Regions from separate parts of the Bradyrhizobium sp. BLXBL-01 genome, predicted to be linked through region 3. Evidence: predicted binding sites of a transcription regulator. Region 3 holds the regulator's gene; each other region holds the start of a gene.
What was found. Region 3 encodes PhoB, which activates phosphate uptake and scavenging genes when phosphate is short. Its sites were predicted from a motif close to TGTCATNNANCTGTCAT; they were not measured.
Positions count from the first base shown of each region.

Region 1: the regulator PhoB is predicted to act here: its motif matches at 3,844-3,860, upstream of ACNJYA_RS13580 (UDP-2,3-diacylglucosamine diphosphatase).
Region 2: the regulator PhoB is predicted to act here: its motif matches at 5,950-5,966, upstream of phnC (phosphonate ABC transporter ATP-binding protein).

Region 1 covers NZ_CP182471.1:2,988,166-2,998,394, forward strand. Annotated here, with positions in the region: gene ACNJYA_RS13560 (c-type cytochrome) at 1-178, shown strand, start outside; gene ACNJYA_RS13565 (Lrp/AsnC ligand binding domain-containing protein) at 217-462, opposite strand; gene ACNJYA_RS13570 (PAS domain S-box protein) at 559-2,520, opposite strand; gene thiD (bifunctional hydroxymethylpyrimidine kinase/phosphomethylpyrimidine kinase) at 2,839-3,639, shown strand; gene ACNJYA_RS13580 (UDP-2,3-diacylglucosamine diphosphatase) at 3,884-4,696, shown strand; gene ACNJYA_RS13585 (glycosyltransferase family 4 protein) at 4,696-5,739, shown strand; gene ACNJYA_RS13590 (threonine/serine dehydratase) at 5,896-6,879, shown strand; gene ACNJYA_RS13595 (caspase family protein) at 7,148-8,968, opposite strand; gene ACNJYA_RS13600 (RbsD/FucU family protein) at 9,135-9,578, shown strand; gene ACNJYA_RS13605 (hypothetical protein) at 9,710-10,069, shown strand; gene ACNJYA_RS13610 (hypothetical protein) at 10,195-10,229, opposite strand, start outside.
Region 2 covers NZ_CP182471.1:959,637-969,865, reverse strand. Annotated here, with positions in the region: gene phnF (phosphonate metabolism transcriptional regulator PhnF) at 1-613, shown strand, start outside; gene ACNJYA_RS04510 (IS1182 family transposase) at 735-2,063, opposite strand; gene phnE (phosphonate ABC transporter, permease protein PhnE) at 2,235-3,083, opposite strand; gene phnE (phosphonate ABC transporter, permease protein PhnE) at 3,080-3,964, opposite strand; gene phnD (phosphonate ABC transporter substrate-binding protein) at 4,038-4,973, opposite strand; gene phnC (phosphonate ABC transporter ATP-binding protein) at 5,040-5,849, opposite strand; gene ACNJYA_RS04485 (chloramphenicol acetyltransferase) at 6,025-6,696, shown strand; gene ACNJYA_RS04480 (alpha-D-ribose 1-methylphosphonate 5-triphosphate diphosphatase) at 6,693-7,886, shown strand; gene ACNJYA_RS04475 (DUF1045 domain-containing protein) at 7,905-8,603, shown strand; gene ACNJYA_RS04470 (hypothetical protein) at 8,733-9,320, opposite strand; gene ACNJYA_RS04465 (selenium-binding protein SBP56-related protein) at 9,404-10,229, opposite strand, start outside.
Region 3 covers NZ_CP182471.1:7,959,142-7,969,370, reverse strand. Annotated here, with positions in the region: gene ACNJYA_RS36910 (ATP-binding protein) at 1-1,019, shown strand, start outside; gene pstS (phosphate ABC transporter substrate-binding protein PstS) at 1,170-2,183, shown strand; gene pstC (phosphate ABC transporter permease subunit PstC) at 2,386-3,375, shown strand; gene pstA (phosphate ABC transporter permease PstA) at 3,380-4,225, shown strand; gene pstB (phosphate ABC transporter ATP-binding protein PstB) at 4,222-5,043, shown strand; gene phoU (phosphate signaling complex protein PhoU) at 5,055-5,771, shown strand; gene phoB (phosphate regulon transcriptional regulator PhoB) at 5,786-6,493, shown strand; gene ACNJYA_RS36875 (GcrA family cell cycle regulator) at 6,765-7,277, opposite strand; gene ACNJYA_RS36870 (aspartate aminotransferase family protein) at 7,738-8,946, shown strand; gene argF (ornithine carbamoyltransferase) at 8,946-9,881, shown strand; gene ACNJYA_RS36860 (Hsp33 family molecular chaperone) at 10,052-10,229, shown strand, end outside.

The sequences.
Region 1 (10,229 bases), 3.3 Mb from region 3:
GGATTTTCTCGAGACCGGCGACATGCCCGAGGGCGATAGCGCTTCGGGTGCGATGCGGCCGGTGATCAAGAATCTGGCGCAACTGACCGCAGAAGACCGCGCCGCGATGGCCGCGTATCTGAAGTCGCTGCCGCCGGTGCAGGGACCGACACCGCCCAAACGCAAGGAGGGCGGCTAGCGCTGCCGGCGCGCTTCGGCCGTTGTTAGGCGCATGCTCTAGCTGGTGCCGAACGCCTTGAAGGTGATGATGGTGAGGGTGTCCTGGATGCCCGGCAGCACCTGCACCTTCTCATTTACGAAATGGCCGATGTCGGTATCCTTGTCGACGTAGAACTTCACCAGGAGGTCGTATTGGCCGGCCGTGGAATAGATCTCGGAGGCGATCTCGGCTTCGGCAAGCGCATTGGCCACCGTATAGGACTGGCCGAGCTTGCATTTGATTTGGACGAAGAAAGGAACCATCGCGGGCACTCCGAAAGCGGATCTGGCGGCTAATAGGCCAAAACCGGCCGGATTTAGCAAGCCAGCTTGCGGCTCCTGCGCGGCGCATTCGCAAGTCTAGGATGGGACCACCGCTGCGGCCAATGCATCCCTGAGCCGCTGGGCGAGCTCGACCTTGCGATAGGGCTTGGTCAGCACGATCGATTGCGGCCGCGCGTGGCCCTGCGCGACCAGGGTCTCCAGCGCGTAGCCCGAGGTGAACAGGACCGGCAGGCCGGGACGCAGCCGCCGCGCCTGATCGGCGAGGTCCCAGCCGCTCATGCCACCGGGCATCACGATATCGGTGAACAGCAAGTCGATGCCGGGATCGCCCTGCAGCTGCTGCAGGGCATCCTTGCCGTTGACCGCAGCAACGACGCGATATCCGAGCGCTTCCACCCTGCGAATGACGGAGGAGCGGACGAAGGGATCGTCCTCGACGATCAGGATCGTCTCGTAGCCTCGCGGCGCCTTGTCCTCGCCGTCGGGAAGATCGGCCTGCGACCAGCCGGTGTTCGCGCGCGGCAGGTAGATCCTGACCGTGGTTCCGAGGCCTGCCTCGCTGTAGATCGAGACATGGCCGCCCGATTGCTTGGCAAAGCCATAGACCATGCTGAGGCCGAGGCCCGAACCCTTGCCGACCTCCTTGGTGGTGAAGAACGGCTCGAACGCGCGTGCGGTGATCTCGGGCGTCATGCCTTCGCCGTCATCGGTGACCGAGATCAGGGCGTAGCTGCCGGGCGCGACCTCCGGGTGAAGGGCGCGATCGTCGTCGATCGTGACCAGCTCAGTGGCCAGCGTGAGGTGGCCTCCCGATGGCATGGCATCCTGCGCATTGAGCGCAAGATTCAGCACGGCGGATTCGAGCTGGGCGCGGTCGGCAAAGGCCAGGACCGTGCCGGGCCCGGAGCTCGTCCTGATCTCGATGTCTTCGCGCAAGGTGCGCTTGAGCAGCTTGAACATGGAATCGAGCAGGCTGCGGCAATCGATCGTCTGGGGCCGCAGCAATTGGCGGCGGCTGAAGGCGAGCAGGCGCTGCGTCAGCTCGGCGCCCTGTTCGCCCGATTGGCAGATGTCCTCGGCAAAGCGCTTGAGGTCCGGCCTCGCCTTGAGCTGCTCGCTCAGGTGCTCGGCATTGCCGATGATGACGGTGAGCAGATTGTTGAAGTCGTGCGCGATGCCGCCGGAGAGCTGGCCGACCATCTCCATCTTCTGCGCCTGCTGGAGCTGCTGCTCGGTCAGCTTGCGCGCGGTGAGGTCGTGGACGATGCCGACGAAGATCAATTCGCCGTCCTGCCGCGCCTGGCCGACCGAGAGATCCATCGCAAATGTCGTGCCGTCCTTGCGCAGGCCGATGGCCTCGCCGCCTATCGCGAAATGCCGCGCCGCATCCGCCTCGGGCATCAGCATGCCGACGTTGCGGTTCATCACCTCGTCGGCGCGGTAGCCGAACAAGCGCTCGCAGGCCGGATTGAACAGCAGGATGCGGTCCTGCGCATCGAACAGGATGACGCCGTCGACGGCGGTCTCGACGATCGCGGTGAGGCGCGCCACGCTCTCGCGCATCGCGCGCTGGGCGTCGCGGACCTGCTGCAGCAGCAGCGCGGCGTCGCGGCTCTTGATTTCCTCCTCCTCGAGCGCGGCCTGGACCTGTTGCAGCTCGAACGGCGAGGGGATCGTCAGGATCTTCGGCAGCAACGGCCAGAGTGCGGCGGCGGTGAAGACCGAGGCGACCGCGGTGGCGGCCTTGACCATGCCCTCGATGCCGTAGATCGGAACCCAGAGCGTGTAGATCGACAGCACGTGAGTCAGGCCGCAGGCCATGATGAAGATCGCGAACGCCCAGAAGACCCAGCCGAACTTGAGGTCGCGCCGCTTGGTGACGAGGATGGCGAGGGCGAACGGGATCGAGAAATAGGCGGCGGCAATGCAGGCGTCGGAAACGACGTGAAGCCAGATCAGCTCAGGCTCCCACAACAGGCAGATGCCGTGCGGCGACAGCATGGACGAGTCGAGGAGACGTTCGAAGAAGGCCCACATCGTTCCACCCCAAGAGTCTTTCAGATGGCTTGCGGGCCGGGGCGGCCTGCAACATCGGGTCGCTGGACGGTTCCACCACCTGACGTACCTCGTCATCGGCGAAGCACGCTAAGGTACACGACTATACCAAGGGTCCGGCGCCGTTGCATTTTCAAGCCCGCATCATTGCGGGCCTTTGACCGCGCCGCGTCCGACTGATTCGCAAGGCGCGCAATTGATTCGCGAATCACGCTCGGCGGCGATTCGGCGCGCTTGCTGGCGTTCCGCGGTCGCGCTAGGACAGGCCATGGCGGCGTCCTCAAGCACATGTCCCCCGCGATGACGACCCCGGTCGCACTCACCATCGCCGGTTCCGATTCGAGCGGCGGCGCCGGCATCCAGGCGGACCTGAAGACCTTTGCCGCGCTCGGCGTCTACGGCGCCTCCGTGATCACGGCGCTGACGGCGCAGAACACGCGCGGCGTGACCGGCATTCACGCGGTGCCGGCCGGGTTCGTCACCGAGCAGATCGACGCGGTGTTCTCCGACCTCGACATCGGCGCGGTGAAGATCGGCATGGTGGCCCAGGCCGCCAGCATCGACGCCATCGCGGCCGCGCTGTCGCGCTGGGCACCGCGGCACGTCGTGCTCGATCCCGTCATGGTGGCGACCTCCGGCGATCGCCTGCTCGCCGCTGAAGCCGTCGACGCCTTGCGCACCAGGCTGATGCGGCTGGCCGCCGTGATCACGCCGAACCTGCCGGAGGCCGCGGCCCTGCTCGATGAGCCGGTGGCGGCGAGCGAGGCCGAGATCGAAAGCCAGGGACGCCGCCTGCTGGCGCTGGGCTGCCGCGCCGTCCTGATCAAGGGCGGGCACGGAGAGGGTGCCGAGAGCACCGACTATCTCGTCACTGCCGGGACCACGATCGCGCTCGCCGCGCCGCGCGTGGCCACCCGCAACACCCATGGCACCGGCTGCTCGCTGTCCTCCGCCATCGCGGCGGGGCTGGCCAAGGGCGAGGACCTCGAGGCCGCCGTGCGCAACGCCAAGGCCTGGATCAGTGCCGCGATCGCCGCCGCCGACCGCTTCAGCGTCGGCCACGGCCACGGACCGATTCATCATTTCCACAAGTTCTACTGAGGCGGGCTGCCGGGGAAACACCCTCTCCCCAGCCCTCCCCGCAAGCGGGGGAGGGAGCACACCTATCTCGTGGCTTCCGGCCGGGATCTGATCTCCAGAGCCCCCTGCGGCGCCATGTCGCCTGATTGTCGCATGCGACTGATATTCGCGGGGAGGGCGAGGCAAGGCGTGATTCGTATTTCAAGGTGCCTCGAGGGTTCAATCGGTCATCCCCCTGTCACGGGACATTGTTACAGGCTGGCGCATGGGAAGTTACGATGTGAGTGACGAGAGCCCGGAGCGGCGCTTTCGCACGTTGTTCATCTCCGACGTCCATCTCGGAGCCCGCGGTTCTCAAGCCGATCTTCTGCTCGACTTCCTGCGCTACCATGATGCCGACACGATCTATCTCGTCGGCGACATCGTCGACGGCTGGGCGCTGAAATCGAGCTGGCACTGGCCGCAATCGCATAACGACCTCGTCCAGAAGCTTTTGCGCAAGGCGCGCAAGGGCGCCAAGGTCATCTACATTCCCGGCAATCACGACGAGTTCCTGCGCAACTATTACGGCACGCATTTCGGCGGCATCGACGTGGTCGAGAACACGGTTCACACCGGCGTCGACGGCAAGCGCTATCTCGTCATTCACGGCGACATCTTCGATCTCGTGGTGCAGAACGCGCGCTGGCTCGCCCATCTCGGCGACAAGGCCTACGACTTCGCGATCCAGATGAATCGCTTCGTCAACTTCTTTCGCCGCCTGTTCGGCGTGCCCTATTGGTCGCTGTCGCAATGGGCCAAGCAGAAGGTCAAGAACGCCGTCAACTATATCGGCGCGTTCGAGCAGGCGCTCGCCGCCGAGGCACGGCGCCACGAGGCCGACGGCGTGATCTGCGGCCACATCCACTACGCCGTGATCCGCGACGAGGCCGGCATCCGCTACATGAATTGCGGCGACTGGGTGGAGAGCTGCACGGCCCTCGTCGAGCACGACGACGGCCATTTCGAGATCATCACCTGGGCGGATCAGTTGCAGAAGCCGGCGCAGGTGCCACAGGTCGCGGCAAGGGCGGCCTGATGCGCATCCTGGTTGCGACCGATGCCTGGCACCCGCAAGTCAACGGTGTGGTTCGGACGCTGACCAAGCTCGCTGACGCCGCCAAAGAGCTCGGCGTCGAGTTCACGTTCCTGACGCCACAATCGTTCCGCACCTTCGCCATGCCGAGCTATCGCGACGTGCGCCTCGCCATGCCGCGCCCGGCCCGGATCGCAAGGCTGATCGAGGAGGCGCGGCCCGACAGCATCCACATCGCGACCGAAGGGCCGATCGGCCTGATGGTTCGCCGCTATTGCCGTCAGCGCAAGCTGCCGTTCACGACCAGCTTCCACACCCGTTTCCCCGAATATGTCCGCGCCCGCGTGCCAGTCCCTGGCTCGCTGATCTGGCGGGCTCTGCGGCGATTCCACAGCCCCAGCCGCGCCGTGATGGCGGCGACGCCGGCGCTCGCGCGCGAACTGACCGAGCGCGGCTTCGACAATGTCGTGCTGTGGCCGCGCGGCGTCGACACTGGCCTGTTCCACCCCCGCGTCATCGATCTCTGCCTGCCGGCCCCCGTATTCCTGTCGGTCGGCCGGGTGGCCGTGGAGAAGAACCTCGAGGCGTTCCTGGAGCTCGACCTGCCCGGCACCAAGGTGGTCGTCGGCGACGGCCCGGCGCGCGCCTCGCTGGAAGAGGCCTATCCCGATGCGATCTTCCTCGGCGAGAAGCACGGTGAGGAACTGGCGGATATCTACGCGGCCGCCGACGTGTTCGTGTTCCCGAGCAAGACCGACACCTTCGGCCTGGTCCTGCTGGAGGCGCTGGCGAGTGGTCTGCCAGTCGCGGCTTTCCCCGTGAAGGGACCCCGCGACGTGATCGGCGATGCGCCGGTCGGCGCGCTCGATCACGACCTGCGCAGCGCCTGCTTCGCCGCGCTCGACATCTCCCGGCAGGATTGCGTCGCGTTTGCCGCCAATTACACTTGGGAAGCCTCGGCGCGGGTCTTCATCGACAGCATTTTGGCGGTCGGGGCGGTGCTGCCCGGCAGGGCCGGCGCGGAACAGGGGCGCCAGGTCGCCTAGAGCCATCTCGATTCGATGGATCGAAATGGCTCTAGATTCTTGTTTTGACGCGTTTTCTTCACGCGAACCGGTAGCCACTTCGCCTACAACGCTATGGGGAAATCATCGCGCGGAGGTGTCTTGCCCGGGCCCGATCGGCCGCGATAACATTCCGCCATGACCGAACAGCTCCTTCCGGTCGGCCCTGCCGACATCGACGCCGCGGCGCGCGTGATCGCGCCTTACGCCATCCGCACCCCGCTGTTGTCCTTCCCCGTGCTCAACGAGCGCGTCGGTGCCAAGGTGTTTCTGAAGCCGGAGATGCTCCAGCGCACCGGCTCGTTCAAGTTCCGCGGTGCCTTCAACAAGGTGTTCTCGATCCCGCAGGACAAGCGCGCCGGCGGGGTCGTCGCGTTCTCCTCCGGCAACCACGCGCAGGGCGTGGCGGCGGCGGCAAAAATCCTCGACATGCAGGCGACCATCGTGATGCCGGCGGATGCCCCGATGTCGAAGCGCGAGCGCACCAAATCCTACGGCGCCGAAGTTGTGCTGTACGACCGCGACAAGGACGACCGCGAGGCGATCTCGCGCGGCATCGCCGAGAAGCGCGGCGCGACGCTGGTCAAACCCTACGACGATCCCTTCGTGATCGCAGGGCAGGGCACCGCCGGCCGCGAGATTGCCGAGGACATGGCAACGCTCGGCCTCAGCCCCGACATCGTGGTGGCGCCGGCCTCCGGCGGCGGCCTGATCGCGGGCGTCGCCACGGCCGTGAAGGCGCGCTATCCGCAAGCCGAGATCGTGGTCGCCGAGCCTGAGGCCTTCGACGACCACGGCATCTCCCTGACCGCCGGCCATCGCGAGCCGCATCCGCCGGCTGGCCGCACCATCTGCGATGCGCTGATGGCGCTGATGCCGGGCGAGATGACGTTTGCGATCAACAGCAAGCTGCTCGCGCGCGGCGTGACGGCGTCGGATGCCGAAGTCGGCGCGGCCGTCGCCTTCGCCTATCGCGAGCTGAAGCTCGTGGTGGAGCCCGGCGGCGCGGTGGGTCTTGCCGCGCTGCTCGCCGGACGCCTGGACGTCACGGGGAAGAACGTGGTGATCGTGCTGTCCGGCGGCAATGTCGACGCGGATCTGTTCGCCGAGCTGGTGGCCTAGTCGTCTCCTTCTCACGGCCATCCCGGAATGAGAGGAACTAATATGAAGAAGGGGCAGAGCGTCGCCGCTCTGCCCCTTCTGTGTTTCTGTCGATCTTGAGGATCGAACTTTCCGCTTGCTCAGTGCAACCTCTCCCGCTTGCGGGAGAGGTCGGCACGCAGTGCCGGGTGAGGGCTTCTTCCTCTTGGGGATTGTCCCGTTGTGGTGAGACCCTCTCCCCAGCCCTCCCCCGCAAGCGGGGGAGGGAGCAGACCGACTTCCTGCGCAATCAGTGCATGAAGCCGCCGCGACGGTTGCCGCCATTATTCATGCTCGGCGCCTGGTTCATCGACTGCCGGAAGTTGTTGTTGCTGCTGACCATGCGGTTCGGCATCGTGTTGAGCTGCGGACGGTTGGTCTGCACGTTGGTCCGCACCTGCACCTTGTTCACGGGGATAGTGTTGGGCTTCACGATGCCGGTGTTGCCGTTGTTGACGCGGATCGGCTGGTTCTGCGTCTGAAGGTTGACCGGCTTCACGTCGATCTTCGTGCCGGGATTCACCGGCACGTTTACGGTCTTGCCAGACGAGCCGTTGGTCGTGCCGGCATTGTTGCCGCCGTTCTGCGGATTGTTGATCGCAGGCAGGGTCACGATCTTGCCGATGCCGACCTTGCCATTGGTCGTGTGGGTCGGTGCGGGCAGGGTGACGATCTTGCTCGGGGTCTGCGACGGCGTGCCGTTCTGCGGGTTCGGCTGGTTGTTGCCCGCAGGCAGGGTGACGATCTGGCCGCCATTGCCGAGCTTGCCGACGACGTTGCCGTCGACCGGCTTCTGCACGACCGGCAGATTGCCGTTCACCTGCACGCCATTGCCCTGCTGCATCAGCGGCATGTATTTGGGCTGGCCGAGATTGCCGATCTTGATCGTCGGGGCAAAGTTCTGCGGCGCCAGGAACTTGGTCGCCTGCATCAAGGGGATCTGCTTCGGCTGCGCCTGCAGCTTCAGCGCGACCTGCGCATAGGGGCTGTTGCCGTAGCTGTCATAGAAGCTCTTGTAGGCAAGCGGGGAGTTGGCGAGCACCGCCTTGTGCCAGGCCTGCGAGATCAGCAGGTTCGTGAGCAGCCAGCGGATGTGGTCGCACAGCGGGTCGTGCGGATACATCTGGATGAACTCCTGATAATATTCCGGACGGCCCTCGGACACGACGTAGTCATAGGCCTGGCGCGTCGAGCGGCTCGGCAAATTGGAGGCCATCTGCACGACCGGCGTATTCACCGGCGCGCGGTTGGCGGCAATCGCAGTGTCGCCGAAGAACGTAAAGTCGCTCGTCAGCGACGAGCTCTCCCAGGGGATCTGCGCGCCGCTGGTGGTCTGGTTGACCTGCAGGCGCACGCGCTTGAACAGCTGCTCAATCGGCACGTTGGGCTCGCGCGCGACGTTCAGGAACGCCTGCGTGTAGGGGCTGTGACCATTGGTGCCGTCGAGCGCCTCAGTGCCCGGCGCGGTCGAGTAGCCGACGATCGAACCGTTCGGCGCATCGACGATTGCCAAGCCGCGGCCGGCGTCGTTGACTTCAGGGAACGGGTTGTTGCGGCAGGCATCGAGGATGACGATGCGCATGCGGCTCGGGATCGTCTCCAGCGTCGACATCACGTCGACGAGGCGCACCGAATTGTTGACGAGCTCGGTGGGGTTGGAGACCTTGGCATCGACCGGAACGAGATAGTTCTCGCCGGCGAGCTGCACACCGTGACCGGCGTAATAGACCATTGCCACCGTGTTCGGACCGCGCGAGGCGACCTTGGCGGAAAAGTCCTGGACGACGCGGAGCATGTCGTTCTGGGTCAGGTCGGTCGCTGCGACCACTTCGAACCCGGCGGAGTTCAGGAACTGCGCCATCGACTGGGCGTCATCGTCGGGATTCGCAAGCTGCGGCGCGTTCTTGTAGTTCGCATTGCCGATCACCAGCGCCACCCGCTGCTCCGGGCCTTGCAGCGCGGTGGGGGCAGGCTGCACCGGGGCGACCTGCGCGGAAACGGGCCCGCAGGCGAAGCCGAACAGGCTTCCCAACAGGCTCGCTGTCATGAAAAAGGGCTTTAGGCGGAACATGGCGTGCTCCTTTGGCACTCATCTCGATGCGAGATTGGTTGCGCGCAAGCTTGGCCGCGTTCGAGCCCTGCGGTCCGTGATCCCTGTCACCATGGCGGCCTCCGTGATCTGAATCACGCTCGGAACCTGTTATGGTTAGCGATCAATTGGGAGGAACCGCCGTCACATGCTGAAATCGATCGATCCGATCCTGACGCCAGACCTGCTCTGGCTGCTCGCCTCCATGGGCCACGGCGACGACCTCGTTTTCGTCGATGCCAATCACCCGGCCACCCGCATCGCGCAGAGCACCTCGTCGCAACGCTTGATCCAATTGCCGGGCATGACGATGGAGGTCGCCGTCCGCGCCATCATGTCGGTCTATCCGCTCGACGATTTCGATCCCGATCCGGTGCGTGTGATGATGCCGGTCGACGATCCCGACCGCGTGCCCGAGGTGCAGCGCGCCGTGCTCGCCGAGATCGAGCGCGCTGTTGGCCGCGCCGTTGCACCCGGCAAGCTCTCCCGTCCGGATTTTTATCGCGCGGCGGCGGCAGGCTTTGGCGTCGTGCAGGTCGGTGACAGCAGGGGCTATGGCTGCTTCCTGATCCGCAAGGGCGTGATCGGTTAGCGCGGCTGCGTTCGATCGACGCACCGCGTGATCGAAGCGGATGCGACATCATGTGCGATGCTCCCACGCGACCATCTGCCAGCACTCGAATTTGAATGGTCTTCCGCCAGGCGAGCGTCTATCGTCGATCCATGTCTCGCCTTCTGTGTCTCTTCGTTGCTGTCATCCTGTCGTTGCTGCCCGCTGTCGCGTCCGCCGAGCCCGTGCAAAAGCGTCCCAAGCCGGTCTGGAAGGGCTATGGGTTTCTGCCGGGCTATCGGCAGCCGCTCAGCAACAGCATCCCGCTCTACAAGCAGAAAGACGCCATGCGGCGCCTCGCGCGGACTGAACGTCGCCATTGGTACATCGACCCGGTTCCGCAATATTATCGCTGGGACGGCGAGTGGCACTATTTCGGCCGCCCCGGGTTCAACGGCGGTCGCTACAATGGCGGCAGCTTTGGCCCGTGCTGGACGCGCACGCCGATCGGGGCGGTGTGGAATTGCGGGTGATGAGGCGCTGACTGCGCCTACGCGTCATTGCGAGCGCAGCGAAGCAATCCAGACTGCCGCCGCGGAGACACTCTGGATTGCTTCGCTGCGCTCGCAATGACGGCGTGGGGAGTGCGCGTCGTCGCTTACGAAAAGAACGCGATCTTCTCGGCCTGGGTCA
Region 2 (10,229 bases), 1.2 Mb from region 3:
GATGGAGATCGCCGAAACCTATCGCGTCAACCGCCACACCGTACGGCGCGCGCTCGCGGCACTTGCCGAGCGCGGCCTGGTGCGCGCGGAGCGCGGCAGCGGAACCTATGTCGAGGCACAGAAGCTCGCTTATCCCTTGCGCTCGCGCACGCGCTTCTCAGAGATCGTCGGCGCGGATGGCCGCGAGCCGCATGGCCGGCTGATCGAGGCGACCGATGACGTCGCGACGCGCGAGCTCGCGCGGGAGCTGGGACTAAAGACCGGCGCGCCCCTAGTGCGAATCGAAGCGATCCGCCTTGCCGACCGTACGCCGATTTGCGTTTCCACGACCTGGCTGTCGGCGGACCTGTTCCCGGGTGCCGGCGCCGTGTTCGCGGCGACGCGCTCGATGACGAAGCTGCTGGAGCATTTCGGCGTCCGCGACTATCGCCGCGGCGCAACCCGAATCACCGCGGGCATCGTGGACGCGACCGATGCGGCACGTCTCGATCTAGCGCTGGGGCGGCCGATCCTGGTGGTGGACGCCACCGACCACGATCTCACGGGCAGGCCGCTGGTGACCAAGCATTCGCGGTTTGCGGCGGAGCGGGTGGAGTTTTTGGTGGAGTCGTAGCTCTCTCCACGACACCGGACCCGTAGAGCCTGTGAGCCAATTCGTTTTGTTTCGGCTTCGGCATCAAGGGGTGGTATCGCCCCTTGATGGGGGAAGCCGGCGGCGTCAGGCTGTTGGTTATCTATGCTTTTGCGAGACGATGCCCTTGCAGGATGTTGTTGGTGAGGGCGTACCAGAGCACGACGGCACGGACCTTCTCGATGCCGCGCACGGTCAGTTGCCTGAGGTCCCAGTTGCGCCAGCGGGCATGGATGCATTCGCAGATGGTACGGGCCTGGTACTGTGCCTTGCCGGCTTCGCTGGCCATGCGAGCACGCCAGGCCGCTATGCCAGGACCGTCGCTGCTCCGGGGTAAGAAGGGATCGACACCGCTCCTGGATTGGGGCGGTGGACAGTAAACCTCGATGCCCTCGCCATGCGCCCATTCGATGTCGTCGCCAGTGCAGAACCCGCCATCGGCGAGGTAGCGGCGTGGCAAGCGCTTCAGCCGAGCGCGCGTTCGCTCCAGCATCGGGCGCATCAAGCCACGATCTGAGCCGCTGTTGTCGACATCGATCGCGACCACGATCAGTTCGCCAGCCGCGCTAGCCACCTGCACATTATAGGCCGGACGGAAGCCGGCATCGGCCATCTTCATCACCCTGGCCTGCGGGTCGGTGGTGGAGGCCCGAGGCTCCTTCGGCTTCTTGCCATTGCCGCCCTTGTCGTCGAGCTGTTTTCGCTTGCGCTTGATCTCGGCCAGCGCGGCCTGCGCGGCTTGCACCCGCTCGCTGCGTTCGCGCGCCGCCCGCTCTTTGGCGGCCCGGATCCGCCGATTGCTGGCTTCCGGGTCCGCATCGACCTCGCGCTTGAGCTCTTCCACAATGGCCTCGGCCTGCGCCATCTGCCGATCCAGCGTCGCCTCCCGCCGGAAAGATCCGGTCCCGGCATTCGCTCGTATCCGCACCCCGTCCTGGGTCAGCTTCTCCAGATCGACCAGCCCTGCCTCGTTCAGGGCCACCAGATGTTCAACCAGCAAACGGTCGAGCAAGTCGGCACAGCCGACCCGGAAGTCCGACAGCCCGTGATGGTTCAACGACACGCCACCGCAGAGCCAGCGGTAGACGTCGTGGCTGTCGCAGAGCCGGTCCAGCGCCCGCGCGCTGCCAACGGCATCGCTCGCGGCGTACAGCCAAAGCGCCAGCAACAACCGTGGCGATGGCGCCGGATGGCCCGGCCTGTTTTCCCGTGCCTTGACGCGATCTTCCAGCTCGCTCAGGTCCAGCCCTTCGACATAAGCCCAGATCACCCGCGCTGGATGATCCTGCCCGATCAGGCTGTCGATATCGACCGCTCGCAATTCGACCTGATTGCGCACAGGCTCGCGCAGCCGAGGTGCGCCTTGCGGCACCGCTTCGGTTCGTGCCGACTGCTCCGGCAATTCACCAAAAAGTCCGTCGTCAGCCATCATCCTCTCCAGCAGATCAGTCTGCCCAGAGAATCACATTCGTCTGACGCGCGGTACAAAAGATTCACAGTCTCGTAGGGTGGGCAAAGGCGCCCTTGCGCCGTGCCCACGATCTTTCTCGATCGTCAGAGGTGGTGGGCACGCTTCGCTTTGCCCACCCTACGGCACCTTTGCTCAGGCCACAGCCCTTCGCCCAATGATCGCAAAGCGCAGCTTGCCCGAGATGAAATCGATCGCGGCGACCGCGACCAGGATCATCAGGATCAGGAACGACACTTTCTGCCATTCCAGCACGCGGATCTGCTCGGCGAGCTGGAGGCCGATGCCGCCGGCGCCGACGATGCCGATGATGGTCGCCGAGCGCGTGTTGGATTCGATGAAATAGAGCACCTGTCCGGCAATCACGGGCAGCACCTGCGGCAGCAGGCCGAAGCGGATCTCGTGCAGCGCGCTGCCGCCGGAGGCGCGGATGCCTTCGACCTGCTTCTGGTCGGCGCCCTCGATCGCCTCCGAGAACAGCTTGCCGAAGGCGCCGAAATCCGACACCGCGATGGCGAGCACGCCGGCGAACGGGCCGAGGCCGACGACGTTGATCCACACCAGCGCCCAGATCAGGGTGTCGACGCCGCGGATCGAATCCAGGAAACGACGGACCGGGAAGCGCAGGATGTTCGACGGCACGATGTTGCGCGCGGCCAGCAAGCTCACCGGCAGCGCGAACACCGCTGCCAGCGTGGTGCCGAGCAGCGCGATCGAGAGCGTCTCCCCGAGCGCCTTCAGATAGACCGGCAGCGAGGAGCCGGGATCCGGCGGGATCATCATCAGGCTAATCCAGCCGAGCTGGCTAAGGCCGGCGAAGAAGCGCGACGGCGAGAAATCGAGATCGACGAGGCCGTAGATGAGAATCGCGAACGCCGCGACGATCATCGCGGGCGTCGCGAGCCGCGCCGAGGCCGGCCGATCGAACACATCGGGGTAGCGTGCACGCATCTCGCGCGTATCGACCTCCTGCGGCCTCGTCACGTCCGCGCCTCCTTGCCGAACAGGCGGCCGCGCAGCCAGCCGGTGGTGATGTCGATGATGAAGACCGTGACGATGATGGTGAGCAGGATGGCGCTGACGTCCGAATAGTAGAACTTGCGGATCGCGACGACGAGCTCCTGGCCGATGCCGCCGGCGCCGACGAAGCCCATGACGGAGGCTTCGCGGACATTGATCTCGAAGCGCAGTAGCGCGTAGCTGGCGTAGCCGGCGGTGACCTGCGGCACGATGGCGAAGCGCATGCAGGAGAGCCAGCTCGCCCCGGTCGAGCGGATGCCCTCGACCGGCTTCATGTCGGCATTCTCGACGATCTCCGAGAACAGTTTTCCGAGCGCGCCGGTGGAGTGGATCGCAATCGCCAGCACGCCCGCCATCGGCCCGAGCCCGAAGGCGATGACGAAGACCAGCGCGAAGACGATGCCGGGAACGGTGCGGGCGAATTCGAGCAGGCGCCGCACGGTAAAGCGCAGCCAGGGCGCGGGCGAGGTGTTCTCGGCCGCGAAGAAATTGAGGGCGAAGGCGAAGGTCGCGCCGATCAGCGTGCCGACATAGGAGATCAGCAGCGTCTCACCCAGCATCTTCAGCCATTTGCGCCAGCCCCAGAACCACTCGCCGACATCGGTCCAGACCCGCTGGCCGCTGTCGAGCGTGAGGATGCGGTCGAAATAGCTGACGAAGTTGCCGAAATAGGTGAACAGCGTGCGCAAATTCACTTCGGCGCCGATCGCGGCGAGAGCCAGCGCGGCGGCAAACACGCCCGCTCCCAACAGGAGACGTAGCCGCCTGCGTGAAACCGCCTGGCGATAGGCAGCGTTGAGCGCGGCGAGCTGCTGCTCGGGGAGGATCGAAACCGCTGTCGTCATGGGGTCGAAACAGGTCCCGTCAAAGAAAGAGCCGGGTCTTTGGGACCCGGCTCAGGTGCATCGTCCCGAAGACTCAGGACGCCTTCTTCTTACGCAGTGCGTCGACGAACTTGATCAGCTCGATCGTGCCATCCCAGTCCTTGGTGGTGGCGGGATGAAAGCCCTTCTTCTGGCCGTCGGAGAGACGGTCGAACGCGGCCTTGTCCTTGGCCGGCGCGTCGAAGAACGCCTTGGCAATGGCGGTCTTGGCGTCTTCCGGCAGGTCGGAATTGTAGGCATAGGGGCCGTTGATGATCGGCGCCGATTTGTGGATGATGCGGAAATCGTCCTTCTTCATCGCCGAGCCGTCGGCGTTCTTCAGCATCCCCTTGGTCAGCATCTGCGCCAGCGTGGAATCGTCGTCGCTGGTCCACTGGTTGGCAGCGACTTCGACCGTGCCCTGCGCCAGCGCCAGCATCGCGTTCTCGTGGCTGCCGGTGAAGACGACCTTGCCGAAATAGGCGTCGGCATCGTGGATGCCCATCTTGTCGAGCTCGAAGCGCGGCACGTTGTTGCCGGAGGTCGAGTTCGGGTCGACGAGGCCGAGGTTCTTGCCCTTCAGGTCGTCGATCTTCTTGTAGGCGCTGCTTGCCTTGACGAAGAACACGGAATAGTAGCCGGTCGAGCCGTCGGCGTTGATGTCGTTGGCGAAGGCCTCGGACTTGACGCCGGTCAGGCGGGCACGCGCGAACGCGGCCGAGCCGTAGCTGGCGATGTGGATATTGCCGGCGCGCTGGCCTTCGATCACCGCGGCATAGTCGTTGGCGATGCGCAGCGTGACCTTTACGCCGAGTTCTTTCGATAGATAAGTCATGAACGGTGCCCAGCGCTCGGTGACGCCCGACGCGTTCTCGGCCGGAACGACCGCAAAGGTCAGCTCGGGGTATTTGGCCTTCCAGTCGTCGGCCGAGGCGGAGGCGGTGAAAGCGAGCGCAGCGGCGCCGGCCAGGATTAATCTGCGAGTGATCATGATACCCTCTTCATCGGTTGGGGGTCGGTTGACGCAAACTGGCAATTGAACAGGTGCGATGCGGCTTTAGGCGGCCGCGGCGGTTCCGAGCGCCGGCACGCCCTCGGGCGCCGGGACAGGCAGGCCACCCACGACGTCGGCAGCTTCGAGATCGTACAGCTCGCGCGCGACGTGATCGGTCAGCGCGGACGGCGCGCCGTCGAATACCACGCGACCGGCGGCCATGCCGATCAGGCGGTCGCAGTAGGTGCGGGCGAGATCGAGCGAATGCAGGTTGCAGAGCACCGTGATGCCGAAATGCTTGTTGATGCGCAAAAGCGCATCCATCACGATCTTGGTGTTGCGCGGATCGAGCGATGCGATCGGCTCGTCGGCGAGGATGATGTCGGGCTGCTGCACCAGCGCGCGGGCGATCGCGACGCGCTGCTGCTGGCCGCCGGAGAGCTGGTCGGCGCGCTGGGCGGCGAGCGAAGCGATGTCGAACTGCTCGAGCGCCGACATCGCCAGCGCCTTGTCCTGCTCGGGCCAGGCCTGCGACAGCGAGCGCCAGGCGGGCATCGTGGCGAGACGACCCATCAGGACATTGGTGAGCACGTCGAGCCGACCGATCAGGTTGAACTGCTGGAAGATCATCGCCGAGCGGGCGCGCCACTGCCGCAGCTCCTTGCCGCGCAGCACGGTGACGTCGACGCCGTCGAACAGGATGCGTCCCCCGGTCGGCGTCACGAGGCGATTGATGGTCCGCAGCAATGTCGACTTGCCGGCGCCGGATCGCCCGATCACACCGACGAAGCCGCCGGGGGAAACTTGAAACGAAGCGTCGTCCACCGCGGCTTTCGCGCCGAAGCGACACGTCAGGCCTTCAACCACCAGCATACAGGGGCTCCAGAGTAGCTGGAGCCAACCGCTAACGCCCGTGCTTAACACTTGTGTGACACACGCGCTGCGATGCGGCGATCCTACGCACGTCATCCCCTGTCATCTCGTTGTCATGACATCGTCATCCAGCCGCTCGAAGAAAAACGCCCCGCCCTCGCACTTCGGATGCAACATGGCCGCCAAAGCTCTTTCGGTTCAGCCGACCGTCGATCCCTCGGCCAAGCTGCACGAGACCAGGCTCGGCGCCTATACCGAGGTCGGCGCCCGCACCATCCTGCATGAAGTGGCGATGGGCGATTACTCCTATGTCGTGAACGACGCGCAGATCACTTGCACCACCATCGGAAAATTCTGCTCGATCGCGGCGATGACCCGGATCAATCCCGGCAACCATCCGATGCATCGCGCCACGCAGGCGCACTTCACCTACCGCTCCAGCGCCTATTTCGAGGGTGAGAGCGACGATTCCGAGTTCTTCGACTGGCGGCGCCAGCATCACGTTCATATCGGCCATGACGTCTGGATCGGCCATGGCGCGATCGTGCTGCCGGGCCGCAACATCGGCACCGGCGCGGTGATCGCCGCCGGCGCGATCGTCACCAAGGACGTGCCGGCCTACACCATCGTCGCCGGCAACCCAGCCCGTATCGTACGGCGGCGGTTCTCGGAGGAGATCGCCGGACGCCTTGCAAAGCTTGCCTGGTGGGACTGGGATCACGACAAATTGCGCGCGGCGCTGCCCGATTTCCGCAAGCTCGGGATTGAAGATTTCCTCTCGACATACGAAGCACGGGCAAGCTCACTCGCCAATTCCCCTGCCAGCAAACGAAGCGCGGTCGCGTGACAGACATAATCATCGAAGGCGGCCGGGCCTTGATCGGCGCCGAGCTCGCCGAAACCTCTCTTCTCGTCTCCGGAACGGACATTGCAGCGATCGATGCCTCTCGCGGCCGGGCGCGGCTGGCGCTCGACGCGCGTGACCTGCTGGTGCTGCCCGGCATCGTCGATCTGCATGGCGATGCCTTCGAGCGGCAGATGATGCCGCGCGCCGGCGTCGACTTTCCGATCGACGTTGCGCTCGCCGACAGCGACCGCCAGGCGATCAGCAATGGCATCACCACCGTGTTTCACGCCACGACCTGCTCCTGGGAGCCGGGCCTGCGCAGCGCCGACAATGCGCGCGGCCTGATGGAGGCGATCGAGCGGCAGCGCCCGCAATTCGCCGCCGACACCCGCTTCCACCTGCGGCACGAGACCTACAATCTCGATGCCGAGGCCGAGATCGCACAATGGCTCAGCGAGGGCCGCGTCGACCTGTTCGCTTTCAATGATCACATGGACGGCACGGTCGCCGACATGGCCAAGCCGCGCAAGCGCAACCGCATGGTGGAGCGCACCGGGCTGTCGAGCGAGGATTTTGACAAGCTGGTCGAGCGTGTGGTCTCGCGCGCCGCCGAGGTGCCGGCTTCGGTATCACGGCTGGCCGCTTTTGCCCGCGCAGCCGAGGTGCGGATGCTCTCGCATGACGACGCGAGCCCAACGATGCGCCGGGACTTTCGCGAGCTCGGCGCCTTGATCGCGGAATTTCCGATCAACGAGGAAACGGCGCGGGCTGCGGCCAGCCACGGCGATGCCATCGTCTATGGCGCGCCGAACGTCGTGCGGGGCGGCAGCCACACCGGCTGGAGCAGGGCCTCCGACATGATCGCCAAAGGGCTCTGCTCGGTGCTGGCGTCGGACTATTACTATCCGGCGCAGCTGCTCGCCGCGTTCCGCCTGGCCGCCGATGGCGTGGTGCCGCTGGCTCAGGCCTGGGATCTGGTCTCCGCCGGCCCGGCGCGCGCAACCGGCCTCACCGATCGCGGCCTGCTCGCGGAGGGACGCCGCGCTGACATTCTCCTCGTCGACGACAGCCTGGAGCTGCGGCCGCGGCTGATCGCGGTGATCTCAGGCGGCAAGCTCGTGCATCTCACCGACGCGACGCGGCTGCTCACCACGGCAGCAACGTCGCGCGAGGCTATCGTTGCGGCATGAATTGGTTATGCTGAGGTAATGACAGGTTTCCCCCGCTACGCGATCTATTTTGCCGCCGGCAGCGACAGCGCCCTCTCCCGCTTCGGCGCGGAGCTGCTCGGCTATGACGCCTATACCGGAGACGAGCTGCCGTTTCCGCGACAAGCGCTGCATGTCGCGCCGGACTGGCGCGAGGTCAGCGCCGATCCCCGCAAATACGGCTTTCACGCCACGCTGAAGGCACCGATGGCGCTGTCGCCTGGCAAGACCGAAGCCGATCTGAAGGCTGCCTGCGCGGCCTTCGCCGCCGAGGCGCGGCCGCATCCCGTGATCTCGCCAATTGTGGATTCCATCAGCGGCTTCATTGCTGTTATTCCGGCCGCGCCGGTCGAAGCTCTGCAGCAGCTTGCCGCCGATTGCGTTCGCGAGTTCGACCCGTTTCGCGCCGCGCTGACGGCGGAAGATCGCGTCCGGCGCAAGCCGGAGAAGCTCAGCGAGCGGCAGCGGGACTATCTCGACCGCTGGGGCTATCCCTACGTGATGGAAGAATTCCGCTTCCACATGACGCTGACGGGGCGCCTGGATGCGGAACGGCGCGGGCCGATCCTGCAGATGCTGCGGGAGCATTTTGCGGCGCTGCAGCTCGACGCGCTGACGGTCGACCGCATCGCGCTGTTCAAGCAGCATGATGCCAAGGCAAGATTTCGCATCACCGGCGAGTGGGCTCTGGCAAGATAGTTCACCACGTCCTCCGTCATTGCGAGGAGCGAAGCGACGAAGCAATCCGGACTGTTTCCAGAGGGAAAATCTGGATTGCTTCGCTTCGCTCGCAATGACGTTTGAAAGACATACTCAACCAAATTAGCGCTAGCTCGCAAGATTGAAAGCGAGCGCCACCGCGCCAACCACAACGAGGCTGGTCGCCCAGACTGCATCCAGGTTGAACCAGCTTCGCGAGACGAACCTCAATCCCAGATGGCGGTAGACCAGCCACGCCAGACATCCGCCGGCGCCGACCATGGCGGCAACGTGCACCAGGGACACCAGCACCGCCATCCCGAGATTTGCCTTCATCAGCGCGCCCGCCGCCTCATGGCCGGCATCGAGATCGAAGGCCTTGCAGAGCCCGAGATAGATCGGCACGAGCATCAGGGCGGCGCCGTGAGCGATGGCGACGGCAAATGACCAGAGCGCCAACTGCGTCGGCGGAATTCGTGCCAGCGTGCGCGGATGACGCCGGTCGATCAGCCGATAGACGCCAAAGCCGATGACGAGAAGGCTCGCACCGATCTGGATCGGACGCTGCCACGCGGCCAGCACGAGCAGGAAGGCGAACGGCAGCAACACGAGAAGTGTTGCCAGCAGATGCCCGGCCGCCAGAGCCCATAATGCACGGAAGAGCGCGCGCGGGCTCTTGTCCATGAGCCCGGCCGAAACGGCGAGCGGCCATCCCATTCCCGGATTGACCCCGTGGTAGAGGCCGCTCGCAACAAGCGCGAGCCACAGCCAGCCAAGGGCCGGGCTCGCATGCGTCCCATCTAGACCGACGGGTAGCAAAAGGAGTCCGTCGAACAGTCGCCGCCCTCGAGCCTGATCTGGTGCGCACGATATCCGTCGGGGAAACTCACGAAATAGTTCTTGTCGAGCTCGAGGCCACCGTTGCGACCGACATTGGCCATGACTTCCACGCCCGGAACCCCGTCGGGATAGAACTGGTCGTCCCAGGTGGAATAGAGCGAATTGGTCCAGTACACGCGCCGGCCGTCGCGGCTGATCTCGACCATCTGCGGACCTGCCGCAAAGGCCTTGCCGTTCGGATGGGGCGTGCGCCGCGCGATACCGCCGATGTGGACTGAGCCCGCAAGCTTCGGCTTTCTGGGATCGCTGACGTCGTACTGGCGCATTTCACCCGTGCCCCAGCACGAGACATAGAGAAACCGGTCGTCCATCGACAGGTCGATGTCCGTCACCAGCGGCGGCACGGCGCCAAATCCCTGCAGCAGCGGCGGCAGCTTCTCCTTGGGCGCGGGTTCAGGAGGAATCGTCGCCGTCTTCTCGGCATGGAATTTTCCATCCTCGCGCCACCAGGTCCAGATCGATGCTTCGAGGTTGGTGGTGTCGACCACCACGCCGACGAACCCGTACTCGCGAACCGGATCGTGCGCCGGCCGCACCTCCAGCGCCATCTGATGATTGGCGCCGAGGTCGATGGTCTGGACGTTGCGGCGGGCGCGAAGGTCCCAGAAGTGGAGACGATGGCCATATTTGTTCGCAAGCAGATCTTCCGGGACGATCCCGTTCTCGAACTGCGGCGGCAACGCCCATTCGCTCGTCACCATGTAGTCGCGCGGCAGATTCCACCAG
Region 3 (10,229 bases):
CGGATCCGGCGGTGCTGCTCGACCGCGCCGGCCGCGTCGTCCACCTCAATGCCGCGGCCGCCCAGCTCGCGCCGGCGCTGCGCCGGAACGAGCTCGCCCAGTTCGCGCTGCGCTCGCCGGAGATCATCACCGCGCTGCGCGAGGCCATCGCGACCACCGAGCCGCGGCGCGCGACCTATCTCGATCATGTTCCGGTCGATCGCTGGATGGAGCTGATCATCACGCCGGTACCGGTGCCGACCAGCTTCGGCGGCACCGACAAATGCATGCTGATGACCTTCCACGACCAGACGCCGCTGCGCCGGGTCGAGGAGATGCGCGCCGATTTCGTCGCCAATGCCAGCCATGAGCTGCGCACGCCGCTCGCCGCACTGTCCGGTTTCATCGACACGCTGCAGGGCCAGGCCAAGGACGATCCAAAGGCACGCGAGCGCTTCCTCGGCATCATGCACAATCAGGCGACGCGCATGGCGCGCCTGATCGACGATCTCTTGTCGCTGTCGCGGGTCGAGCTGTCGGCCCATGTCCGGCCGGACACCCTGGTCGATCTCGTCCCGATCATCCGCCAGGTCGCCGACGGGCTCGAGCCGCTGGCGCGCGAGCGTCAGGTCGAGGTGGACATCCACCTGCCGGAGCCGCCGGTGATGATCGCGGGCGACCGGGAGGAACTGCTCCGCCTGTTCGAGAACCTGATCGAGAACGCGCTCAAATATGGCGCCTCGGGCGGACGCGTCATCGTGTCGCTGACATCGAGCGCGGCCACTGATGGAACTCAGGAAATCCGGGTCATGGTCCGCGATTTCGGCCCTGGCATCGCGCCCGAGCACCTGCCCCGGCTGACCGAGCGCTTCTACCGGGTGGATGTCGGCGACAGCCGCTCGCAGGGCGGCACCGGGCTCGGATTATCGCTGGTGAAACATATTCTTAACCGTCATCGCGGTCGGCTTCTGATCGAAAGCGTGCCCCGGCAGGGCGCCACTTTTACCGCCTGTTTTCCCCAGGCCAAGACGCCGGCTTAGACCTAAAAATCCAGCGATTTCAGTCGGTTGACTCTGTCATCCAGCTGTCACGAAACCTTCGTAAAAGCACAGCCGACCGCTCCTAAACGGGCGGCACGGGGAGCGCGATCGGGCGCGGATGGCGCTTCGCTCCCCTGTATGGAGACCAGCATGAATTTCCTCAAAACTCTCGTCGCTGCTGGCTTGGTCGCCGCATCGGCGACGGCAGCCTTTGCTGCCGACATCACGGGTGCCGGCGCGACGTTCCCGTTCCCGATCTATTCGAAGTGGGCTGACGCCTACAAAAAGGAGACCGGCAACGGTCTGAACTATCAGTCGATCGGCTCCGGCGGCGGCATCAAGCAGATCCAGGCCAAGACCGTGACCTTCGGCGCCAGCGACGCGCCGCTCAAGGCCGAGCAGCTCGAGAAGGACGGCCTCGTCCAGTGGCCGATGGTGATGGGCGCCATCGTCCCTGTCGTCAACCTCGAGGGCGTGAAGCCCGGCGAGCTGGTGTTCGACGGCGAGACCCTGGCCAACATCTATCTCGGCAAGATCACCAAGTGGGACGATGCCGCGATCAAGAAGCTCAATCCGAACGCGAAGCTGCCCTCGGAGGCGATCACCGTGGTCCGCCGTTCGGACGGTTCGGGCACCACCTTCAACTTCACCAACTACCTCTCCAAGGCCAGCGCGGACTGGAAGAGCAAGGTCGGCGAGGGCACCGCGGTCGAGTGGCCGGTCGGCGTCGGCGCCAAGGGCAACGAAGGCGTGTCGGGCAACATCAGCCAGACCAAGAACTCGATCGGTTACGTCGAGTACGCCTATGCCAAGCAGAACAAGCTGACCTACACCGGTCTCGTCAACAAGGCCGGCAAGCCGGTGCAGCCGACCGTCGAGGCCTTCCAGGCGGCCGCCTCCAACGCCGACTGGGCCAAGGCACCCGGCTATTACGTCATCCTGACCGACCAGCCCGGCGAGAAGTCCTGGCCGATCACGGCGGCGACCTTCATCCTCATGCACAAGTCCGCCACCGACAAGGCGGCCTCGCAGGAAGCCATCAAGTTCTTCCGTTGGGCCTTCAAGAACGGCGGCAAGGCGGCTGAAGAGCTCGATTATATCCCGATGCCGGACAGCGTCGTCCAGCTGATCGAGAAGACCTGGGCTGCCGAGATCAAGAGCTAAGTAGAGCTCTCGTGTCCCGGACGCGGTGCGGCCCTGGCGATGCAAAGCATCGTCCACTGTGCCGCTCCGCAGAGCCGGGACCCACAAGCACCAGGCCCCGGATCAGCGGCGCACCGCTTCGCGCTGCACCGCATCCGGGGCACGGGACCGCCACCAACAACAAGCGTATATAAAACGGGCACAGGGGATCGGCGTGGCTGAGATGGCTGTCGAGAGCAATGTGATTGATGCTGCCGGTCCATATGATCGCGCCAAGGCCTTGAGCGCGTTCAAGCTCGGCGACGTCACCTTCTACTGGATCACGCGGTTGTCCGCGATCTCGGTGCTGCTGATCCTCGGCGGCATCATCATCTCGCTGATCGTCGGTGCGTTCCCGGCGATCAAGGAATACGGCATCTCCTTCCTGTGGACGCAGCGCTGGGCGCCCTCCGCCGATCCGCCGGTGCTCGGCGCGCTCGGGCCGATCTACGGCACGCTCGTCACCTCCTTCATCGCGATGCTGATCGCCATTCCCGTCGGTCTCGGCATTGCGATCTTCCTCACCGAGCTCTGCCCGCAATGGCTGCGCCGCCCGATCGGCATGGCGGTGGAGCTGCTCGCCGGCATCCCCTCGATCATCTACGGCATGTGGGGCTTCTTCGTGCTCGGCCCGTTCCTAGCCAACACCTTCCAGCCCTTCATGATCAGGGTGTTCGACGGTATTCCCGTGCTGGGCGCGATCTTCGCGGGTCCCCCGTCCTATCTCAGCCTGTTCAACGCCGCCCTGATCCTCGCCATCATGGTGCTGCCTTTCATCACCTCGATCTCGGTCGATGTGTTCAAGACGGTGCCGCCGGTGCTGAAGGAAGCCGCCTATGGCGTCGGCTGCACCACCTGGGAAGTCGTCCGCAGCGTCGTGATCCCCTACACCCGCGTCGGCATCATCGGCGGCGTCATGCTGGCGCTGGGCCGTGCGCTCGGCGAGACCATGGCGGTGACCTTCATCATCGGCAATTCGTTCCGGATCTCCTCGTCGATCTTCGCGCCGGGCACCACGATCTCGGCCGCGATCGCATCCGAGTTCGCCGAGAGCGACGGCCTGCACCAGTCCGGCCTGATCCTGCTCGGCCTCCTGCTGTTCGTGCTGACGTTCTTCGTGCTCGCGGCCGCCCGGTTGATGCTGCTGCGCCTGGAAACCAAGGCGGGGAAGTGAAGCCATGAACCCGATCTATTCGCGCCGCCGCCGCTGGGACATCGTCATTCGCGGACTCTGCATCGCAGCCGCTGCGTTCGGCGTCACCTGGCTCGCGCTGATCCTGATGACGTTGCTCTACAACGGCCTGGCCGGGCTCAACCTCCAGGTCTTCACCGAGAACACGCCGCCGCCCGGATCGAACGAAGGCGGTCTGCTCAACGCCATCGTCGGCTCGCTGATCATGACCGTGATCGGCGTCGGCATCGGCGCGCCGCTCGGCCTGTTCGCCGGCACCTATCTTGCCGAATACGGTCGCAACGACAAGCTGACCTCGGTGATCCGTTTCATCAACGACATTCTCCTGTCGGCGCCCTCGATCATCATCGGCCTGTTCATCTACGGGGCGGTGGTGGTGCCGATGCGCGGCTTCTCGGCGATCGCGGGCAGCCTCGCGCTCGCCGTCATCGTGATCCCGGTCGTCGTGCGCACCACGGAGGACATGCTGCTGCTGGTGCCGAATCCGCTGCGCGAGGCGGCCTCTGCGCTCGGCCTGCCGCGCTCGCTGGTGATCAAGCGCATCGCCTATCGTGCCGCGCGTTCCGGCCTCATCACCGGCGTGCTGCTGGCGACCGCCCGCGTCGCGGGCGAGACCGCACCGCTGTTGTTCACGGCGCTGTCGAACCAGTTCTTCAGCCTCGGCCTGAACAAGACGATGGCGAACCTACCTGTCACCATCAACAACTTCGTGCAGAGCCCCTACGAATATTGGAAGCAACTCGCCTGGAGCGGCGCGCTGCTCATCACCCTGACCGTGCTTGCCCTGAACATTGGCGCGCGCATCCTTGGCGCCGAGAGGACTGCAAAATGAGTGAAATGTCTGTTTCCGTCAGCGCGCCGACCGTTCATCCCGGCTCGCAGCCGCTGCCCGAGGCGCCCGCCAAGGTCACCGCGCGCAACCTGAATTTCTACTACGGTGAGCACCACGCGCTGAAGAACATCAATCTGACGCTCGGCACCAACCGCGTCACGGCGTTCATCGGCCCGTCGGGCTGCGGCAAGTCCACCCTGCTGCGCATCTTCAACCGGATGTACGACCTCTATCCGGGCCAGCGCGCCACCGGCCAGCTGCTGCTCGACCAGACCAACATCCTCGACGCCAAGCTGGACCTCAACCTGTTGCGGGCCCGGGTCGGCATGGTGTTCCAGAAGCCGACGCCGTTCCCGATGACGATCTACGAGAACATCGCCTTCGGCATTCGTCTGTACGAGAAGATCTCGAAGTCCGAGATGGACGGCCGCGTCGAGAAGGCGCTGCGCGGCGGCGCGCTGTGGAACGAGGTCAAGGACAAGCTCAATGCCTCCGGCCTGTCGCTCTCCGGCGGCCAGCAGCAGCGCCTCTGCATCGCCCGCACCGTCGCGGTGCGGCCCGAGGTGATCCTGTTCGACGAGCCTTGCTCGGCGCTCGACCCGATCTCGACCGCCAAGGTCGAGGAGCTGATCCAGGAATTGTCCGAGAACTACACGATCGCGATCGTCACCCACAACATGCAGCAGGCGGCGCGCGTCTCCGACAAGACCGCCTTCATGTATCTCGGCGAGCTGATCGAGTTCGACGACACCAGCAAGATCTTCACGTCGCCGAGCGATCGGCGCACGCAGGATTACATCACCGGCCGGTTCGGCTGAGGAGACGGAATATGGGTTCTGAACATACCGTAAAGGCCTTCGACAGCGACCTTCAGGAGCTCACTCGCCTGGTCGCCGAGATGGGCGGCATCGCCGAGCGCATGATCGTCGATTCCGTCGACGCGCTGATCCGCCGCGACGTGGCACTCGGCCAGCGCGTCGTCACCACCGACGCCGATCTCGACGCGCTGCAGAAGCGCATCGAGGAGCGTGCCGTGCTCACCATCGCCCGCCGCCAGCCGATGGCCGTCGACCTGCGCGAGATCGTCGGCGCCATGCGCGTTGCGACCGATCTCGAGCGCATCGGCGATCTTGCCAAGAACATGGGCAAGCGCGTCGCGGCGCTGGAGACGGACTTCCATCCGCTCAAGCTGTTCCGCGGCCTGGAGCACATGACCGACCTCGTGCAGCAGCAGGTCAAGAGCGTGCTCGACGCCTATGCCGCGCACGATTTGCCGGCGGCGATGGCGGTGTGGAAGGGCGACGAGGAAGTCGACGCCATCTGCACCTCGCTGTTCCGCGAGCTCCTCACCTACATGATGGAGGATCCGCGCAACATCTCGTTCTGCATCCACCTGATGTTCTGTGCCAAGAACATCGAGCGGATCGGCGACCACGCCACCAACATCGCCGAGACCGTGTTCTACATGATCGAGGGCCAGGCGATCACCGACAAGCGGCCGAAGGGCGACATGACGACCTTCGCCACGACGGTGCCGAATACCTAAGGAGCGACGACAACATGGGCGCACGCATTATGGTGGTAGAGGACGAGGAAGCTCTCACCGAGCTTCTCCGCTACAACCTCGAAGGCGACGGCTATGACGTCGAGACGGTGATGCGCGGCGACGACGCCGACACCCGCCTCAAGGAGCACATTCCCGATCTGATCGTGCTCGACTGGATGCTGCCGGGCCTGTCGGGCATCGAGCTGTGCCGGCGGCTTCGGACCCGTCCCGAGACCAAGCAGCTGCCGATCATCATGCTCACTGCGCGCGGCGAGGAGAGCGAGCGGGTACGGGGCCTCGCAACCGGCGCCGACGATTACATCGTCAAGCCGTTCTCGGTGCCGGAGCTGCTCGCGCGCGTGAAGGGTCTGCTCAGGCGCGCCAGCCCCGAGCGGCTCGCCACCGTGCTCGCCTATGGCGACATCGAGCTCGACCGCGACAAGCGCCGCGTGGCGCGCTCGGGCCGGCCGATCGATCTCGGCCCGACCGAATATCGCCTATTGGAGTTCTTCCTGGAGCATCCCGGCCGCGTGTTCTCGCGCGAGCAGCTGCTCGATAGCGTCTGGGGCCGCGACATCTATATCGATGAGCGTACCGTCGACGTCCATATCGGCCGCCTGCGCAAGCTGCTCAATCTCGGCCGCGAGCAGGACCCGATCCGCACCGTCCGCGGCGCCGGCTACGCGCTGGATGATCGCTTCGCGAAGGCCGAGCAGACGTAAGATCTGCGAGCTGTTGGTGTGGTGAGCTGCGGCTACACCCTCAACCGTCATCCCGGGGCGCGCCCAGCGCGAGCCCGGGATCTCAGCGCGAGCGCTTGCGCTCGTCGCGATCAACCACAGGACGTGGTTTGACGATGACTCGGAGTGACCATCTCGCGCAACGATCGCGCCCTGTGGTTATGGATCCCCGCCTTCGCGGGGATGGCACCGAGTGAGTTCAGCCGTCATCGTGTGACGGCTGCCGTATGTGCAGCCAACTAATTCCGCAAGCTCAGCGCGTGCTCGGCTTCGCCGGTGCGCGACGGCGGTCCGCTGCGGGCTGATAGGCCACGCGCGAATGCTGGGCGCAATAGGGCAGGCCCGAGAGCGCCTTGCCGCCGCAGAAGAAGAAATCCGGGCTCGATGGATCGCCGACCGGCCAGTGGCACGTCGCCTCGTTCAATTCCAGCAGCGACAGGCGCTGGCTCATCGGCACCACGTTGTCGTAGGTAACCGGCTCGGCTTCCACCTCGACCTCGAAGGCCTGCGCCAGCGCGGTGTTGCCGCGCGCAACGGGTCGCGTCACCCGCATCATGTGCTGCGCGGGCCGTGCCTTGCGCGGCCGCGGCGCTGCCGATGAAGGGCTCTTGGCGCGGCCGGACAGGCCGAGCCGGTGCACCTTGCCGATCACGGCATTGCGGGTCACATTGCCGAGCTCCGCCGCGATCTGGCTGGCCGAAAGTCCGGCCTCCCAGAGCTTCTTCAGCTGCTCGACGCGATCATCGGACCAGGTCAAAACCGTCATTGCACCCTTTCCCTCGCAGCGCGCCTGCCATCCTGGAGCCTTCGCCGCGATTGCCTAAAGCCTTGAAAAACCCGTGCCGCCAGAATCCCTTAAGGCTCGCCGGGCGCGCTCAAGACGCCCGAACGTTTACGCCGGTACATGAGGACTTTTGGGATCAGAACTGCTGCACGAGATGTCGTATCTGACAGTCCAAACGCTACAATATGGCGTGACTCCCGCGCAAGAGTCCGCCGACTCGCTTCCACATGTTCCGTGGTGAAAAACCCGCAAAATCGGCACCGCAAGACTACGGATTCAGCGTTTCGCGAGGCTTTCCGGGCGGCATTGACACCCGTCTTTCCAGGCATAAGATAGTGCCACGTGCCGCCCTTAAAAGGCGGCACGTTTCGTTTTCCGGGGCCGGTCAATGGTGCGTTGCGCAATGCGTGCCTCACACCGTCCGCAACATTCAAGTGACGTCATGACTAACAGCGCCGCGCCGCATTTGCTCCCCGTCTTCGCCAGGGCCGACCTCGGTTTCGAGCGCGGCGAAGGCTGCTGGCTGATCGCGACCAATGGTGATCGCTATCTCGATTTCACCTCGGGCGTGGCGGTGAATGCGCTCGGCCACGTTCATCCCGCGCTGGTCAAGGCGTTGCAGGAGCAGGCGACGAAGCTCTGGCACATGTCGAACCTGTTCCAGAGCCCCGATGGCGAGAAGCTCGCAAGCCGCCTCTGCAATGAGAGCTTCGCGGACTTCGTGTTCTTCTGCAATTCCGGCGCCGAGGCGCTGGAAGGTGTGGTCAAGCTCGTCCGCCATCATCACTTCTCCAAGGGCCATCCGGAGCGTTATCGCATCATCACCTTCGAAGGCGCCTTCCATGGCCGCACGCTGGCGACGCTGGCTGCGACGGGATCTGCGAAATATCTCGAGGGCTTCGGTCCGCCGATGGACGGCTTCGATCAGGTGCCGCACGGTGACCTCGACGCCGTGAAGAAGGCGATCGGCCCGCACACCGCCGGCATTCTCATCGAGCCGATCCAGGGCGAGGGTGGCGTTCGTGCTGCGCCTCCCGCCTTCCTGAAGGCGCTGCGCGAGCTCTGCAACGAGCGCGGCCTGTTGCTCGCCTTCGACGAGGTGCAGACCGGCATGGGCCGCACCGGCGAGCTCTTTGCCTACAAGCGCACCGGCGTCACACCGGACGTGATGTCGCTCGCCAAGGCGCTCGGCGGCGGCTTCCCGATCGGCGCGGTGCTGGCGACCGCGGATGCGGCCGCCGGCATGGGGCCCGGCTCGCACGGCTCCACCTTCGGCGGCAATCCGCTCGCGATCTCGGCTGCCAACGCCGTGCTCGACGTCATGCTCAAGCCCGGCTTCTTCGACCACGTGCAGAAGATGTCGCTGCTGCTCAAGCAGAAGCTCGCCTCCGTGATCGATCGTCATCCCGATGTCGTCAGCGAGGTGCGCGGCGAGGGCCTCCTGATCGGCATCAAGGCCGTGGTGCCCTCGGGCGATCTCGTCGCGGCGCTGCGCGCCGAAAAGCTGCTCACCGTCGGGGCCGGCGACAATGTCGTGCGCTTCCTGCCGCCCTTGATCGTCACCGAAGCGGAAATCGAGGACAGCGTCGGCCGGCTCGAACGCGCCTGCACGGCGATCTCCTCCAGTCAGACCAAGCGGGCGGCAAGCTGATGAGCACGACGCCCAACAAAGCTCCAAAGCACTTCCTGGACATCAACGAGCTGCCGCTGTCGGAGCTCAAGAGCATGCTCGCCGCCTCTTCCGCCATGAAGGCGAAGCAGAAGGCGCAGCAGCCGGTCAGGCCGCTCGAAGGCAAGACGCTGGCGATGATCTTCGAGCGTCCCTCCACCCGCACCCGCGTCTCGTTCGACGTCGGCATGCGCCAGCTCGGCGGCGAGGCGATCATGCTCACCGGCGCCGAGATGCAGCTCGGCCGCGGCGAGACCATCGCCGACACCGCGCGGGTGCTGTCGCGCTATGTCGACGCCATCATGATCCGCATCCTCAATCACGATGCGCTGCTGGAGCTTGCGGCCAACGCCACCGTGCCCGTCATCAACGGCCTGACCCGGCGTTCGCATCCCTGCCAGGTGATGGCCGACCTCATGACCTATGAGGAGCATCGCGGCCCGATCGAGGGCAAGACGGTGGCCTGGACCGGCGACGACAACAACGTGCTGGCGTCCTGGGCCCATGCCGCCGAGCGCTTCAAATTCCAGCTCAACGTCGCAACGCCGCCGGAGCTCGCACCGAAAAAGGTCATGCGGGACTGGATCAAGGCGACGGGCGCGCCGATCGTGCTCGGTACCGATCCCGAGGCCGCGGTGCGCGGCGCCGATTGCGTCGTCACCGACACCTGGGTGTCGATGGGCGACAAGGAGGGCGAGCACCGTCACAACGTGCTCAAGCCCTACCAGGTCAATGCCAAGCTGATGTCGCTGGCCAAGGCGGATGCATTGTTCATGCACTGCCTGCCGGCCCATCGCGGCGAGGAGGTCACGGATGAAGTGATCGACGGCCCGCAATCGGTCGTGTTCGATGAGGCCGAAAACCGCCTGCACGCGCAGAAGGGAATTCTGGCCTGGTGCTTCGACGCGGTGAAGTAGCCTTTCTGAAGCCCGGATGGAGCGCAGCGAAATCCGGGGTTCTCAGCGTGCGGAACGATCTCCCCGGATTACGCTGCGCTCCATCCCGGCTACGCGGCCCGTCGTTCTGAGGACGACGGAATGCGGCCGTTCCCCTTCCATTTCCGCCCACCGACCCCAGATAATGCGCCATGGTTTTCCAATCTCCTGACATGAATACCGGGCCTGAAGGCCCGGTTCGCGCGCCATCATCGGTTCCGGTCGATGACGCCGTGCTGCCTTACGAGGTCGACGCGCTCGACGTGCGCGGGCGCCTGGTGCGGCTTGGCCCTGCGCTCGACGACATCCTCACCAAGCACGATTATCCCG